3 regions of the Streptomyces sp. NPDC006516 genome follow, and region 2 is predicted to be linked to each of the others. Evidence: riboswitches for the same ligand, from Rfam matches in the RefSeq annotation. Region 2 holds a riboswitch; each other region holds the start of a gene.
The links. Region 2 has a riboswitch for cobalamin ahead of ABZY45_RS10420 (ribonucleoside-diphosphate reductase subunit alpha). Riboswitches for the same ligand answer to the same signal wherever they lie in the genome.

Region 1: another riboswitch for cobalamin. It lies ahead of cobN (cobaltochelatase subunit CobN); the one in region 2 lies ahead of ABZY45_RS10420 (ribonucleoside-diphosphate reductase subunit alpha).
Region 3: another riboswitch for cobalamin. It lies ahead of ABZY45_RS31265 (ABC transporter substrate-binding protein); the one in region 2 lies ahead of ABZY45_RS10420 (ribonucleoside-diphosphate reductase subunit alpha).

Annotation. Positions count from the first base shown of each region.
Region 1 is NZ_JBEXPD010000007.1:98,730-104,209, reverse strand. It holds gene cobJ (precorrin-3B C(17)-methyltransferase) at 1-127, opposite strand, end outside; gene ABZY45_RS20420 (precorrin-8X methylmutase) at 130-756, opposite strand; gene cobG (precorrin-3B synthase) at 802-2,103, opposite strand; cobalamin riboswitch at 2,285-2,440, shown strand; gene cobN (cobaltochelatase subunit CobN) at 2,474-5,480, shown strand, end outside.
Region 2 is NZ_JBEXPD010000002.1:925,473-930,952, reverse strand. It holds gene mctP (monocarboxylate uptake permease MctP) at 1-868, shown strand, start outside; gene ABZY45_RS10425 (N-acetyltransferase) at 1,086-1,586, shown strand; cobalamin riboswitch at 1,627-1,764, shown strand; gene ABZY45_RS10420 (ribonucleoside-diphosphate reductase subunit alpha) at 1,903-4,287, shown strand; gene ABZY45_RS10415 (ribonucleotide-diphosphate reductase subunit beta) at 4,287-5,303, shown strand; gene ABZY45_RS10410 (hypothetical protein) at 5,300-5,480, opposite strand, start outside.
Region 3 is NZ_JBEXPD010000016.1:148,842-154,321, reverse strand. It holds gene ABZY45_RS31275 (ABC transporter ATP-binding protein) at 1-339, opposite strand, end outside; gene ABZY45_RS31270 (iron chelate uptake ABC transporter family permease subunit) at 336-1,373, opposite strand; gene ABZY45_RS31265 (ABC transporter substrate-binding protein) at 1,418-2,488, opposite strand; cobalamin riboswitch at 2,519-2,706, opposite strand; gene ABZY45_RS31260 (hypothetical protein) at 2,966-3,151, opposite strand; gene ABZY45_RS31255 (acyl-CoA dehydrogenase) at 3,148-4,995, opposite strand; gene ABZY45_RS31250 (carbohydrate kinase) at 5,034-5,480, opposite strand, start outside.

The DNA.
Region 1 (5,480 bases), on a different contig from region 2:
CATTGGCCTCGCCGATGATCTGCACGGCCCGCACCGTCATCAGGGCCGGGTCACCCGGGCCGAGCCCGACCCCGTACAGGCGCCCGGGGCCGGCGCCCGTGCCGTCGGTCCGCTGCTGCTCGGGCACGCTCACTCCTCCTCGCTGGCGATCGCGTTGAGCGCGGCGGCGGCGATGGCGCTGCCCCCGCGCCTGCCGCGCACGACGAGGTGCTCGAGCCCGGACGGGTGGGCGGCCAGGGCTTCCTTGGACTCGGCGGCGCCGATGAACCCGACGGGCACCCCGATGACGGCGGCGGGGCGCGGGGCACCCTCCTCGATCATCTCCAGCAGGCGGAAGAGCGCGGTGGGGGCGTTGCCGACGGCGACGACGGCGCCCTCCATCCGGTCCCGCCACAGCTCCAGCGCGGCGGCGCTGCGCGTGGTGCCGAGCTCGGCCGCCAGCCCGGGGACCGCGGGGTCGGACAGAGTGCAGATCACCTCGTTGCCGGCGGGCAGCCGCTTCCGGGTGACCCCGCTGGCGACCATGGCCACGTCGCACAGGATGGGCGCGCCGGACCGCAGGGCCGCGCGGGCGTCGGCCACGGCGTTCGGCGAGAAGGCGAGATCGCGTACGAGGTCGACCATGCCGCAGGCGTGGATCATGCGGACGGCGACCTGGCTCACATCGGCGGGCAGCCCTGCCAGATCCGCTTCCGCGCGGATGGTGGCGAAGGACTGGCGGTAGATCGCCGGTCCGTCCTTCTCGTACTGATGCACAGTGCTGTCGCTTTCTTCATCGAACAGGGGGGTCGTACCGGATGGTCAGGTGTGCGTGTCCCGGGCGGCCGCCACGGCGGCGGCGAGCGCGGCCGGGTCGTCCCGGACCGTTGCAGCCTCGGTGCTTCGGTCTCCCCGCACATGGGAGATCCGGTGTCCGCCGGGGGTGACGACCACGTCGATCCACTCCCCGTGCGGGTGGCCGCACCGGCGTTCGCACCCGGACCAGTACACAGGGAGCCGTCCAGCGGGTCCGACGGCGGCCCCCGCGTCGGCCCGTACGTCGGCCAGCGACTTCGCACAGCCGGGGCGGCCGATGCAGGCCCCGACACCGGTCCAGGGGGAGCCGGGGCCGGTGATCAGCCCGGCTCCGGAGAGTTCGGTCAGCAGCTCGTCCGCCCGCGCGGGCGGGATCCCGGTGAGGACGGCTCCGCGCCAGGGGGTGAGGCGCAGTTCACCGGCGCCGGACAGCAGCCGCCACTGCGCAGGGCCGAGCCGGCCCAGCGGTACCCCCACGGACAGAGCGGCCTCGTGCGGGGGGCCCGGGACGCGTCCGGGGGCCGGGGCCAGGGCTTCGGGCGGCCGGGGCCGGATCCCCGTCACGCAGGTGATGCCGGCCGGCCCGAACCGGCGTACGACATCGCCGGTCAGCGCGGTGACCGCTTCGGCACGCAGGTCCTTCGTCCGCCAGGCCCCGGTCTCCTCGGCCGCGTCCAGGAAGGCCTCGGCGGCGAGGAGCGCCGCGCGGGGGGCGGCGGCGCGGGGGACGCGGAGGACGGCCTCGCCGCCTCCGATGCGCAGGAGTGCGTCACCGGCGGCGTGGCCTATGAGTGTGAGATCCGCGCCGAGGGCGTCCACGTCGCCGCGGCCGTCGTCGAGTGCGAACAGGAAGCGTCCGGAGAGAGCCGTGGCCCGGTCGCTCGTGCAGAGGAGCCGGTCCAGTTCGGTCAGCCATGGTCTGACGTCGGCGGCTCCCAGGCCGTCCAGCCCCGAGAGCGGGGAGGCGACCACGTTGCGCACGCGCTCGTGCCGCTCGGAGGGCAGCAGCCCGGCCCGGCTCAGCAGACCGGCCAGCTCCGCACCGCAGTCCTCGGCGAGTCCGCGTACCTGCACGTTCCCCCGCGACGTGAGATGCAACTCACCGTCACCGAGCCGCTCGGCGGCCTGCCCCAGCGCCGCCGCCTGTCGGGGCGTCAGCACCCCGCCGGGTATGCGGATCCGCGCCAGCGCACCGTCGTCCGCCCGGTGCAGCCGCAGTGCGCCGGGGCACGCGTCACCGCTGCTCCGGGTGCACGCGGTGCCCGGAGACCGGGGCGTCAGGGGGGAGGCGGACATGGCGGCGAGCATACCGACCGTGACCGGGACGCACCCCTACGGTCACTGTGACCTACGGGACACCTCACCACGGGCCCGGCACCCACGCCGCCGGCCAGAACCCTGGGGCCCTGCCGGGCCTCGGGACGGTCCGGCCGGAGCACTTCGGGCCCGTCCGGGCCGGGGCCGTCTGGTCAGACCCCCCCACCCGACGCCTACTATGCCTAGCGGCGGTCCGTTCGGCCCGCCATCGCCAGACGGCGACATGGGAGGAAGCCCGGTGAGATTCCGGCGCGGTCCCGCCACTGTGAGCCCGGCCCCGCGAAGGCCGTGCGAGTCAGGAACTCCCGCCGTCCGACAAACCGCCCGGGGCGTGGACACCCCGAGGAAGGGCTGACGCCGCATGATCCTGCTCCTGTCGACGTCCGACACCGACCTGCTGAGCGCCCGTGCCTCCGGTGGTCCGGTCGGCTTCCGCTACGCGAACCCGTCCCGGCTCTCCGTCGAGGACCTGCCGCAGCTCCTGGACGGCACGGACCTCGTCGTCGTACGTCTCCTCGGTGGTGTCCGCGCCTGGCAGGAAGGGCTCGACCAGGTGCTGGCCACCGGCCGGCCCGTCGTCGTCCTCACCGGCGAACAGGCCCCCGACGCCCAGCTGATGGCCGCCTCCACCGTGCCGATCGGCATCGCGGCCGAGGCCCACGCCTACCTCGCGCACGGTGGCCCCGCCAACCTGGAGCAGCTGGCCCGCTTCCTCTCCGACACCGTGCTGCTCACCGGCCACGGGTTCGAGCCGCCCGCCCCGGCCCCCGCGTGGGGACCGCTGGAGCGGACCGCCCGGGACGTCGACGGCCCGACCGTGGCGGTGCTCTACTACCGGGCCCACCACATGAGCGGGAACACCGCGTTCGTCGAGGCGCTCTGCACCGCCGTGGAGGACGCGGGCGCCCGCCCCCTCCCGCTGTACGTCGCCTCGCTGCGCACCCCCGAACCCGAGCTCGTCGAGGAACTGCGGGCCGCCGACGCCATCGTGACGACCGTTCTCGCGGCCGGAGGCACCAAGCCCGCCACCGCGTCGGCGGGCGGGGACGACGAGTCCTGGGACGCGGGCGCCCTGACCGGCCTGGACGTCCCCGTCCTCCAGGCGCTCTGCCTCACCAGCCCGCGCGCCGCCTGGGAGGAGAACGACGAGGGCGTCTCCCCGCTCGACGCGGCCACCCAGATCGCCGTACCCGAATTCGACGGCCGCCTGATCACCGTCCCGTTCTCCTTCAAGGAGATCGACGAGGACGGCCTGCCCGCGTACGTCGCCGACCCCGAGCGCGCCTCCCGGGTCGCCGGGATCGCCGTACGGCACGCGCGACTCCGCCACATCCCCGCCGCCGAGAAGCGGATCGCGCTCGTCCTGTCCGCCTACCCGACCAAGCACTCGCGCATCGGCAACGCGGTCGGCCTCGACACCCCCGCCAGCGCCGTCGCCCTGCTCCGCAGGCTGCGCGCCGAGGGCTACGACTTCGGGCCGGAGGAAGAGATTCCGGGCCTGGTCTCGGGCGACGGCGACGAGCTGATCTACGCGCTCATCGACGCCGGCGGCCATGACCAGGAGTGGCTCACCGAGGAGCAGCTGGCCCGCAACCCGGTCCGCATCCCCGCCGCCGACTACCGCCGCTGGTTCGCCACCCTGCCCGCCGAACTCCGCGAGGCCGTCGAGCAGCACTGGGGCCCGGCACCCGGCGAGATGTTCGTCGACAGGTCCCGCAACCCCGAGGGCGACATCGTGCTCGCGGCCCTGCGCCGGGGCAACCTGCTGATCCTCATCCAGCCGCCGCGCGGCTTCGGCGAGAACCCGATCGCGATCTACCACGACCCCGATCTGCCGCCCTCGCACCACTACCTGGCCGCGTACCGCTGGATCGCCGCGTCCGCCGACGACAACGGCTTCGGCGCGGACGCGATGATCCACCTCGGCAAGCACGGCAACCTGGAGTGGCTGCCCGGCAAGAACGCTGGCCTCTCCGCCGCCTGCGGCCCCGACGCCGCGCTGGGCGACCTCCCCCTCGTCTATCCGTTCCTGGTCAACGACCCCGGTGAGGGCACCCAGGCCAAGCGCCGCGTGCACGCCACCCTCGTCGACCACCTCGTGCCGCCCATGGCACGCGCGGACAGCTACGGCGACATCGCCCGCCTCGAACAACTGCTGGACGAGCACGCCCAGATAGCCGCGATGGACCCGGCGAAGCTCCCCGCCGTCCGCGCCCAGATCTGGACGCTGATCCAGGCCGCGAAGCTCGACCACGACCTGGGCCTCGAGGACAGGCCCGAGGACGAGGGCTTCGACGAGTTCATCATGCATCTCGACGGCTGGCTCTGTGAGATCAAGGACGTCCAGATCCGCGACGGCCTGCACGTCCTGGGCGGTGCCCCCGCCGGCAAGGACCGCGTCAACCTGGTCCTCGCCGTCCTGCGCGCCCGCCAGATCTGGGGCGGCACGTCCTCGCTGCCCGGCCTGCGCGAGGCACTCGGCCTCGACGAGTCGGCGGCGACCCGTACCGCGGCCGACGAGACCGAGGAGAAGGCCCGCGCCCTCGTCCAGGCGATGGAGGACGCGGACTGGGATCCGGAAGCCGTCACCGCTGTGGCCCAGGGGCTCCCGCAGGCCGTCGCCGACATCCTCACCTTCGCCGCCACCGAGGTCGTGCCGCGTCTCGCCGCGACGACCGACGAGCTGGACCACGCGGTCCACGCGCTGAACGGCGGCTTCGTCCCCGCCGGTCCCTCCGGATCCCCGCTCCGCGGCCTGGTCAACGTGCTGCCGACAGGCCGAAACTTCTACTCGGTCGACCCGAAGGCGGTCCCGTCCCGCCTGGCGTGGGAGACCGGCCAGGCCCTCGCCGACTCGCTCCTGGAGCGCTACCGCGCCGACAACGGCGACTGGCCCACCTCCGTCGGACTGTCCCTGTGGGGCACCAGCGCGATGCGTACCGCGGGCGACGACATCGCGGAGGCGTTCGCCCTGCTCGGCGTCCGCCCCGTCTGGGACGACGCCTCGCGCAGGGTCACGGGCCTGGAAGCGATCCCGTACGAGGAACTCGGCCGGCCGCGCATCGACGTCACCCTGCGCATCTCCGGATTCTTCCGCGACGCCTTCCCGCACACGATCGGGCTGCTCGACGACGCCGTCCGCCTCGCCGCCTCGCTCGACGAGCCCGCCGAGCAGAACTTCGTACGCGCCCACACCCAGGCCGACCTGGCCGAACACGGCGACGAGCGGCGCGCGACCACCCGCATCTTCGGCTCCCGGCCGGGGACGTACGGCGCGGGGCTGCTCCAGCTCATCGACTCCCGCGACTGGCGCACGGACGCCGACCTGGCCGAGGTGTACACGGTGTGGGGCGGCTACGCGTACGGCC
Region 2 (5,480 bases):
CTACGCGACCCTGGCACTGGGTTCGGCGCTCGCCCTCTTCATGTACCCGCACTCGATCACGGCGACGCTCTCCAGCCGCAGCCGTGAGGTGATCCGGCGCAACACCACGATCCTGCCGCTGTACTCGCTGATGCTCGGCCTCCTGGCCCTGCTCGGCTTCATGGCGATCGCCGCGGGGGTCAAGGTGGACAACGGACAGCTGGCGATCCCGCAGCTGTTCGAGAACATGTTCCCCGACTGGTTCGCGGGCGTGGCCTTCGCCGCGATCGGTATCGGCGCGCTGGTGCCGGCCGCGATCATGTCGATCGCCGCGGCGAACCTCTTCACCCGCAACATCTACAAGGACTTCATCAAGCCCGACGCGACCCCGGCCCAGGAGACCAAGGTCTCCAAGCTGGTCTCGCTCCTGGTCAAGGTCGGCGCGCTCGCCTTCGTCCTCACCATGGACAAGACGGTCGCGATCAACTTCCAGCTGCTGGGCGGCATCTGGATCCTCCAGACGATGCCGGCCCTGGTCGGCGGCCTGTTCACCCGCTGGTTCCACCGCTGGGCACTGATCGCCGGCTGGGCGGTCGGCATGCTCTACGGAACGGTGGCGGCGTACGGCGTGGCCAGCCCGACCCAGAAGCACTTCGGCGGGTCCTCGAAGGAGATCCCCGGCATCGGCGAGATCGGCTACATCGGTCTCACCGCCTTCGTGCTGAACGTCGTCGTCGTGGTCGTCCTGACCTTCGTCCTCAACGCGGTGAAGGCACCGGCGGGCGTGGACGAGACCTCCCCCGGCGACTACACGGCGGACGTGGGCGACCCGGGCGTCAAGACGGAGCTCCCGCCGGCCACGGTGGGCGCCCCGGGAGGGGGCCACTGACCTCGCGGCAGTGGTGAGAAGTGCGGCGTCCGTCCCGGCAGGGCTCTTCCTGCCGGGACGGCGTCGTGCCGGGACCCGTTCCGGGGACCCGCGACGGCGTCGTGCCGGGTCCCCGGGAACCCCAGAACGGCGTCGTGCCTGGTCCCCGTCCCCCGGGAGGGGTCCCGGCGCGAAACAGGTGCGCGCGGCGCCCACCGCCTGGTGCACACTTCCGCCCATGGACGTATCGATCAGGCCGGTCCTGCCCGCCCACCACGTAGAACTGGGCGAGATCACCGCCCAGGCGTATCTCGGCGACGGTCTCCTGGACTTCGGAGCCGAGGATCCCTATCTGGAACAGCTCCGCGCGGTCGGACGCCGGGCGGCCGAGGCCGAGGTGCTGGTGGCGCTGGACGCCGAGGGACAGCTGCTGGGAGGCGTCACGTACGTCGCGCCCGGCAGCCCGTGGGCCGACATAGCCGGGGAGGACGAGGCGGAGTTCCGGATGCTGGCAGTCGCGCCGGAGGCCCGGGGGCGGGGCGCCGGCGAGGCACTGGTGCGGGCCTGCGTCGACCGGGCGCGGGCCGCGGGAGGGCTCACCGGAATCGTCCTGTCGACGCAGCCGGCCATGCTGGGTGCCCATCGCATCTACCGGCGGCTCGGCTTCGAGCGGACTCCGGAACGGGACTGGTGCCCTCTTCCCGATCTCCCACTCCTGACCTTCCGTCTGGCCTTGTGACCCCTCACGACACAAGATGTGGGGGCTGCTTCATTCGGTAGCCCCCACATGTATGCTCGACCTCGCTGTCGCCGCAGGGGAATCCGGTGTGAGTCCGGAACTGTCCCGCAACGGTGTGACCGGTGCGCTCACGCGCACCGGCGAAGTCCGAAGACCTGTCGACAGTGCGTCCGGCTCGACCGAACCGGACGCCGAGACGTCCGGGCCCCGCGGAGGGCCGGTGGACGCCGTGCACTCCGTGCCGCCCTTCGACGGGCTTCGCCGTGCCCGGCTGCCCCGCTCCCGCAGGCACCGAGCCGAGCGAGGGATAGCCCCAGTGACCATCGCGCCAGCCGATCCGGTTTCAGCCGCGGATTTCGAAGGCCGCACGACCGACGCGCCCGGGACCGCACTGCTGCGGACCCTGACCGGCCTGACGGCCGATCTCCCCGACACCGACCCCGGACGGGTCGCCGCCGCCGCGCTCCGCGGCCGCAGCGCGCGGGCGGACGAGGCGGAGCTGCGCTCGCTGGCCACCGAGGCCGCGGCGGGCCTGATCTCCGAGGACCCGGCGTACTCCCGGCTGGCCGCCCGGCTCCTCACCCGTGCCGTGGCGGACGAGGCGGCCGGACAGGGCGCCGTCTCCTTCTCCGCTTCGGTCGCCGTGGGACACCGCGAAGGCCTGATCGCGGACCGTACGGCGGAGTTCGTCGCGCTGCACGCCGAGGCCTTGGACGCCCTGGTCGAGCAGGCGCTCGCCGACGGCGCCGACGACCGCTTCGGCTACTTCGGGCTCCGGACGCTGCACAGCCGCTACCTGCTGCGCCACCCGCTCACGCGCCAAGTCGTCGAGACCCCGCAGCACTTCATGCTGCGCGTCGCCGCCGGGCTCGCCGAGGACACCTCCGAGCGGGCTCTGGAGGAAGTGGCGGCGCTGTACGGCCTGATGAGCCGGCTCGACTACCTCCCCTCCTCCCCCACCCTGTTCAACTCCGGCACCCGTCACCCGCAGATGTCCTCCTGCTACCTGCTGGACTCCCCGCTGGACGAGCTCGACTCGATCTACGACCGCTACCACCAGGTGGCGCGCCTCTCCAAGCACGCGGGCGGCATCGGACTCTCCTACTCCCGTATCCGGGCCCGGGGTTCACTCATCCGGGGGACCAACGGGCACTCCAACGGCATCGTGCCGTTCCTGAAGACGCTCGACGCCTCCGTCGCGGCCGTCAACCAGGGAGGCAGGCGCAAGGGGGCGGCCGCGGTCTACCTGGAGACCTGGCACGCGGACATCGAGGAGTTCCTGGAGCTGCGCGACAACACCGGCGAGGACCAGCGGCGCACGCATAACCTCAACCTGGCGCACTGGATCCCGGACGAGTTCATGCGCCGCGTCGACGCGGACACCGAGTGGTCGCTGTTCTCCCCGGCGGACACCCCCGAGCTGGTGGACCTGTGGGGCGACGAGTTCGACGCGGCCTACCGCGCGGCCGAGGCGAAGGGGCTGGCCCGCAAGACGATGCCGGCGCGTGAGCTGTACGGGCGCATGATGCGGACGCTGGCTCAGACCGGGCAGGGCTGGATGACGTTCAAGGACGCCTCCAACCGCACGGCCAACCAGACCGCCGAGCCGGGCCGCGTCGTCCACTCGTCGAATCTCTGCACGGAGATCCTCGAGGTCACGGACGACGGCGAGACGGCCGTCTGCAACCTCGGCTCGGTCAACCTCGGCGCGTTCGTCGCCGACGGCACCATCGACTGGGAGCGGCTGGACGCCACCGTCCGCACCGCGGTGACCTTCCTCGACCGCGTGGTGGACATCAACTTCTACCCCACCGAGCAGGCAGGCCGCTCCAACGCCCGCTGGCGCCCCGTGGGCCTGGGCGCGATGGGCCTCCAGGACGTGTTCTTCCAGCTGCGCCTGCCGTTCGACTCCCCCGAGGCCCGCGCACTGTCCACGAAGATCTCCGAGCGGATCATGCTGGCCGCCTATGAGGCCTCCTGCGCCCTCGCCGAGCGGTCCGGCCCGCTGCCCGCCTGGTCCGAGACCCGCGCCGCCCGTGGCGTCCTGCACCCGGACCACTACGGCACCGAGCTGAACTGGCCCGAGCGCTGGGACGCGCTGCGCGCCCGCGTCGCCAGGAGCGGGATGCGCAACTCGCTGCTGCTCGCCATCGCCCCCACGGCGACGATCGCCTCGATCGCCGGGGTGTACGAGTGCATCGAGCCGCAGGTCTCCAACCTCTTTAAGCGCGAGACGCTCAGTGGCGAGTTCCTCCAGGTCAACGCGTACCTGGTGGAGGAGCTGAAGAAGCTCGGCGTCTGGGACGCCCGGACCCGTGAGGCACTCCGTGAGGCGAGTGGCTCGGTGCAGGGCTTCGGGTGGATCCCCGAGGACGTGCGGGAGCTGTACCGCACGGCGTGGGAGATCCCGCAGCGCGGTCTGATCGACATGGCGGCGGCGCGTACCCCGTTCCTCGACCAGAGCCAGTCGCTGAACCTGTTCCTGGAGACGCCGACGATCGGCAAGCTCTCCTCGATGTACGCGTACGCCTGGAAGCAAGGGCTGAAGACGACGTACTACCTGCGCTCGCGCCCGGCCACCCGGATCGCCCGCGCGGCGTCGGCCGCGGCCCCTGTTCCCGTACAGCAGGCCTCGGCTCCCGACGCGGACGCCATTGCCTGTTCCCTCGAAAACCCCGAGTCCTGCGAGGCCTGCCAGTGATGAGTACTTCCGAGAACAAGAACCTGCTCGACCCGGGCTTCGAACTGACGCTGCGCCCCATGCGCTACCCGGACTTCTACGAGCGCTACCGGGACGCGATCAAGAACACCTGGACGGTCGAGGAGGTCGACCTGCACTCCGACGTCGCCGACCTCGCCAAGCTCTCCCCCGGTGAGCAGCACATGATCGGCCGGCTGGTCGCGTTCTTCGCGACGGGTGACTCGATCGTCTCCAACAACCTGGTGCTGACGCTCTACAAGCACATCAACTCGCCCGAGGCCCGGCTGTACCTGTCACGTCAGCTGTTCGAGGAGGCCGTGCACGTCCAGTTCTACCTGACGCTGCTCGACACCTATCTCCCCGACCCGGAGGACCGTGCGGCGGCCTTCGACGCGGTCGAGGAGATCCCCTCCATCCGCGAGAAGGCGCAGTTCTGCTTCCGGTGGATGGACTCGGTCGAGAAGATCGAGCGGCTGGAGACGAAGGCCGACCGCCGTCGCTTCCTGCTCAACCTGATCTGCTTCGCCGCGTGCATCGAGGGGCTGTTCTTCTACGGAGCCTTCGCCTACGTCTACTGGTTCCGCTCGCGCGGTCTGCTGCACGGTCTCGCCACGGGCACCAACTGGGTGTTCCGTGACGAGACGATGCACATGAACTTCGCCTTCGAGGTCGTGGACACCGTCCGCAAGGAGGAGCCGGACCTCTTCGACGACGCACTCCGGCAGCAGGTCACCGACATGCTGCGCGAGGCGGTCGAGGCGGAGCTGCAGTTCGGCCGCGACCTGTGCGGCGAGGGCCTGCCGGGGATGAACACCGAGTCGATGCGCCAGTACCTGGAGTGCGTCGCCGACCAGCGGCTCACCCGGCTCGGCTTCCCGCCGCTCTACGGCTCCGAGAACCCGTTCTCCTTCATGGAGCTCCAAGGGGTGCAGGAGCTGACCAACTTCTTCGAACGCCGGCCCTCCGCGTACCAGGTGGCGGTGGAGGGGTCGGTCGGCTTCGACGACGACTTCTAGATCCTGGCCCAGGACCTGAGGTACGGGCGCCGCGTGGCCGTGACGGGCCGCGCGGCGTCCGCCGTTTCCGGGGGCCGGACCTCCCGGTGGAGTTCCGCCTCCCGCAGCTCGCGGTCGATGCGGCGCTCCCGCGCGAACCCGACGAGCGCGGGCAGCAGGACGAGGGCGAAAAGTGCG
Region 3 (5,480 bases), on a different contig from region 2:
GCGGCCGGTCTCCGCGAGTGTGCGGCCGTCGAGGGTGACGACGCCGTGGCCGGGGGCGAGGACGCCCGCCATCACCCTGAGCAGCGTGGTCTTGCCGGATCCGTTCGGGCCGAGGAGCCCGACCGTGGACCCGGGCGGCGGGGCGAGGCTCACCCCGTCCAGGACGATCCGTCCGCCGGTTTGCCTCCCGACCCGGGACGCCCGCAGGCCCTCGTCGGATACGGCCGTGACGGGTGGCTGCGGGGCCGGGTGCTCCCGCCGGTTCACGTCTTCCTGCCCCCTCGGGCGCTCATGCCGGGCCAGGCGCCCCGTCGCTCCCTTGCGCTCCCACCGGTTCATGCGCTCCTCCGGGTACGGTGGAGGACCAGCACGAAGGCGGGCACCCCGATGAGCGAGGTGACCACACCGACCGGCACCTCCTGCGGGTCGAGGACGGTCCTGGCCAGGGTGTCGACCCAGACCAGGAACACGGCTCCGGCAAGGGCGGTCAGGGGCAGCAGCCGCCGGTGCCCCGAACCGGCCAGTGCCCGGGCGGCGTGCGGCAGGACGAGACCGACGAACCCGATGGCGCCGGCCGAGCTGACCAGGGCGGCCGTCAGCAGCGCGGTCGTGCAGAGCAGCACGATCCGGGTGCGGGCCACGTGCACCCCGAGGGCCGCCGCCGCTTCCTGACCGAAGGCGAAGGCGTCGAGGGTTCGGGCGTGGCCCAGGCAGATCGACAGCGTCACGGCCAGGACGGCCGAGCACATCCACACGTCCCCCCAGCCCACCCCGCTCAGGGAGCCGAGCAGCCAGAACAGCACGCCCCGGGTCTGCTCGGCGTCGGCCGCGGTCATCACGACGAAGGAGGTGAGTGCGGAGAAGAGCTGCATGGCCGCGACTCCGGAGAGGACGACGCGGTCGGTGGAACCGCCGAGGGTGTGACTGAGCAGCAGGACGAGGGCGAAGGAGCACAGCGCCCCGGCGAAGGCCCCCGCCGAGATCGACACCGCTCCCCCACCGATGCCGAGCACGACGACCACGACCGCGCCGGTGGACGCCCCGGAGGAGACACCGAGGACGAACGGATCGGCGAGCGGGTTGCGCAGCAGCGACTGCATGACCGTGCCGCAGACCGCGAGCCCGGCCCCGCACACCGCGGCGAGCAGCGTGCGGGGCATACGCAGATTCCAGATGATGCCGTCGCGGATCGGCGTCAGCCGCGCGTCGGTGAGACCGAGGTGCGAGCCGACCGCCGACCAGACGTCGGGGACGGAGATGCGGGCGGGGCCGATCGTCACGGCGACCGCCACGGAGAGGAGCAGGAGGGCCACGCCCGCGGCCCACACGAAGCCCTGCCGCAGGGCGCGGGCACCGGCCGCCCTGCCCGCCAAGGGCGCCTGACCGACGCGTACCTCCGGGGCCTGTGCGGTGCCGGTCACCCCGCGAGCCCGAAGGAGCGCAGCCCGGCCGCGACACGCTCCACGCCCTCCACGGTCCGGATGGCGGGATTCATGGCCTGCCCGCTGAGCAGGACGTACCGCTTCTTCCGGACGGCGTCCATGTTCCTCGTCGCGGGGTTGGACTCCAGGAAGGCGATCTTCTTGGCGGCGCTCTCCGCCGTCTGCGACTTCCGGGTCAGGTCACCGATGACCAGGACGTCGGGATTGCGGTCGGCGACGGTCTCCCAGTTGATCTGGGGCCACTCCTCGTGGGTGTCGTCGAAGGCGTTCTCCGCGCCCAGCTCGCGCGTGATGATGCCTGGCGCACCGCAGCAGCCCGCCAGGTAGGGGGCCTCGGAGTTGGCGAACCAGTAGAGGAGCGAGGTGCCGGAGGCGTCGATGCCGTCCGTCGCCTCGGTGATCCGGGCCTCGAGGCCGGCGACGAGGGCGTCACCTCGCTCCGGTACACCGAACACCCGTGCCAGTTCTCGCACTTCGGTGTAGACGCTGTCCATGGTGAGGGGCTTCGTACGGGAGCCGTCGCCGCTGCCGCTGTTGTCCTTGGCCGCGCAGTCGGCGGGCGAGACGTAGGTCGGTACTCCGAGGTCCTCGAACTGCTCGCGAGGTGCCACGCCTCCCTTGCCCAGGGTCGATTCGAACGAGGCGCTCACGAAGTCGGGCTCCTGGGCGAGGACCTTCTCCGACGAGGGGCGGTTCTCCGCGATGCGGGGGATCTTCGCCTCGGCCTTCTCGAGCCCCTTCATCACGGGGTCGGTCCAGGTCGAGGTGCCGGCGATCCGGTCGGCGAGCCCGAGGGAGAGCAGGATCTCGGTCGATCCCTGGTCGAGGGAGACCGCGTGGCGCGGAGCGGCCTCGACGGTGACGGTACGTCCGCAGTTCTTCAGCGTCACCGGATAGCCGGCGCCGCTCCCGTCCGACGCGGCTTCGGTGGGGCCGCTGCCGCCGCCGCAGGCGGTCAGCAGGACGAGTCCCGTCAGGAGCACGGCTGTTCGGCGTACGGTGCTGGCTATGGGCGGCACGGAGTCCCTCGGCGTCTCTGGGCTCATGCGCGGAGCCCGTACGGAGTTCCGCTCCCGGTACGGAAGCGGCGTGCCAGCAGGTCTTCGGACTCGGGTTCGTCCGGACGGGGCGCCTTCCCAGGGCACCCGAGGGTGTCCCAGTGGCCGTGGCCCCGCCCGTCCCCCTCACCGCTGCGCGTCAGCTCCGGATTCGCACCGGATTCCCTGACTCCACGTGGAGTGTGACTGGCGTCTGCAAGCTATCACGCGGCGCGGCGGCCACCGGCGGGGCCTTGGCCGGTACGGCGGAGCGGCCGTCGCCCTCCGCCCCTCCGTACCGGCGGCCTCCGTACCGGCGGCCTCTCTACCGGCGGGTCCCCCCGTCCCGGCAGCCTTCCGTGCCGACATGCCTTTCGTGCCGACATGCCTGTCGTACCGACGTCCCCTTCGCGTCGGCAGTTCCCCGGCCGGGCCCACGGTGCTGGGCCTTGTAGGGGCTCTCAGCCCGGGCAGGTCGCGAGGCGGTCAGCCCTTGGGGCGAACCGATTCGCCTCTGTCCGGCGAAGGCGCGTTCCCCTGGGTGAGGACGGAGAGTGCGGACACCGTGCCCCAGTACGCGAGCAGGACGATGCGCAGCCCCAGGATCTCCAGACCCTCCATCACCCGGACCCCTGCGGACCACCCACCACCGGCCGGGTGCGAGGCGCTCATGGGGCGTCCGTCCGGGCGGTGTTCCACGGTCCGCTGGGGTCGTCGTAGGCGTCGGCGTAGCCGGGTCCGGCGATCGGCCAGTCGGCCAGCAGTTCGGCGGGCAGGGCGAAGGAGTCGGCCAGTTGGGGGGCGTGCTCCGCGACGGCGGTGATCAGTTCCTCGGTGATCTCGGCCAGGGCCTCGGCCTGATCGCCCCTCAGCAGGCCCGCGGCCAGCAGGTCGCCGCTGTTGCGCGCCACCCACTGGGTGGCGAACAGCCGCTCCAGCTCCCCGAGCCGCTCCTTGGCCGCACCTTCGGGCAGGGCGGCGCGAGCCTCGGCGTATGCCTGAGCGGCATGGCGGTACGCATAGGCCTCCACGCCGCGCAGGGCCGGCCCGGAAGCCGCGTTCCACTGCGCGAGGGCCTCGGCGCCGGGCACCCTCAGCGCGCGTGCCCTGGCGCGGGTGAACCAGATGTCCTCGATCGCGGCGAGGAGCCGGACCAGGAAGCGCGGGTCGGAGAGGTCGCCCGGCTCCGCTGCGGGGGCGGCGTCCACGCGGGCGGGCCGGTCCGCGAGGAGCAGGTCGGCCGCGGCCTTGGCGTAGAGGGCGATGTTGTCCCCCTCCGCCGTGATGGCGCCCTCCACGCCCGTGACGAGTTCGGTCATGCCGTTGTTCTCCAGCAGGGCCTGCGCTCCGCAGCGTTCGCGGCTCTCGACGATGACCTCGCGGGCCCGCCAGGTGATCCAGGCCTTGGCGACGTCGACGAGCCTCCCCGCCTCGGTGCGGCCTTCCCCTTCCGTACAGCTCTCCCATCGCTCCTGGGCCCTGCGGTGCAGCAGGCTCATGGCGAAGACCGTGGCCATGGCGGAGGCGAGCGGTCCGTGGTGGGTCCGGTGGGCGTTGACCGGTACCGGCGGCGTACGCCGGGAGCCGGAGATCATCCGGTGGCCGCCGTACCGCACGGCGACCGCCAGCGTCGCGCGGGCCGAGCCCGCCGCGCAGGCACTCATCGAGACCCGGCCGTGGGTGACCCGTCCGATCGAGGTCAGGAAGCGCCGCCGCCTGTCCCCGGGGCCGGTCCGGAACTCGCCCGGGGGCCCGTCGGGCTCGTCGGGTTCCAGCAGCGCGTCCCGCTCCACGAACAACTCGTCGAAGGAGGTCAGGCAGTGGTCCACAGGGCTGCCCATCCGGGCCGGCAGCCGCCGCACCCGGACGCCGGGCAGCGCGCGCTCCGCGTCGGTGAGGTGTACGAGGAAGAGGCGCACCCCGTGGTCCGAGCCGTCGGCCACCAGGCGCGCGGCGACCAGGCCGGACTTGGCTCCGCCCGCCGGGCTGGTGTTGGGCATGAACTTCTGCGCGCCGGCGTTCGGGGTGTGCAGGACGAAGCCGTCCCGCTCGCGGTCGTACGTCGCGGTGGTCTCCATGGCGGCGGCGTTGTTGCCGTGCGCCACTTCCGTGCAGAGGAAGGTGCCGATGCGCCGCATGGACAGATAGTCCGACAGGTCACGACGGCCGGCGCCGTCGTGGTCGAGGAGGCTGCCGAGGAAGAGGTTGTAGTGGATGCCGGCCACGGTGGTCAGCGCCGGGTCGACCGGGCCGAGCCAGGCGTGCAGCGCGGCCAGGGCGCGCGGGTCGGCGGCGAGGCGTGCACCGCTGTCGAGGGAGAGGTTGAGGACCCGCAACCGGTCGTAGGCGAGTTCCAGTCGCTCTTCGGGCGTTCCACCGGGGCGGCGGCGGAACGGTTCTGTGCTGATCAGCCGCTGCCAGAAGCCGTGCTCGCGACGGTGTTCCGGACCGAGGAGGACGCCGGTCAGCAGTTCGGTGGTGGACGGTGGGGCGGTGTCGGTGAGGGTCACGGTCATACGGACTGAACGACGGGGGCGGGGGCGAGGACACCCTGTCACCCCGATGGTTCGGGGAAGGGCGCGCTGGTCAGGGCATCTGCCAGCTCCTCCTCGTCCGGGGGCAGGGCACCTGCTCGCCGGACGGTCACGGCGGCGGAGGCGACTCCGTGGCGCAGTACGTCTGTCAGGGTGGCCGCGTCCATGGAGCGCAGCCGCGCGCGGCCGCGCTCGCCGAGCAGCCGGTGCGCCGCCAGGGCGTGCAGCGCGCCCGACATGAAGGCGTCGCCCGCGCCCACGGTGTCGGCGACCCGGACCGACGGCGCGCCGAGGTTCACGACCGCCCCGGGCAGGAACGCCGTGACTCCCTCGGCTCCCCTGGTGACCAGGACGAGGGCCGGCCCGGAGCGCAGCCACCCCTCGGCCGCCCGCTCCGGGGTGTCCTGCGGGTAGAGCCGCCGCAGGTCCTCGTCGCTCGCCTTGACGATGTCGCTCAGCGCGACGCA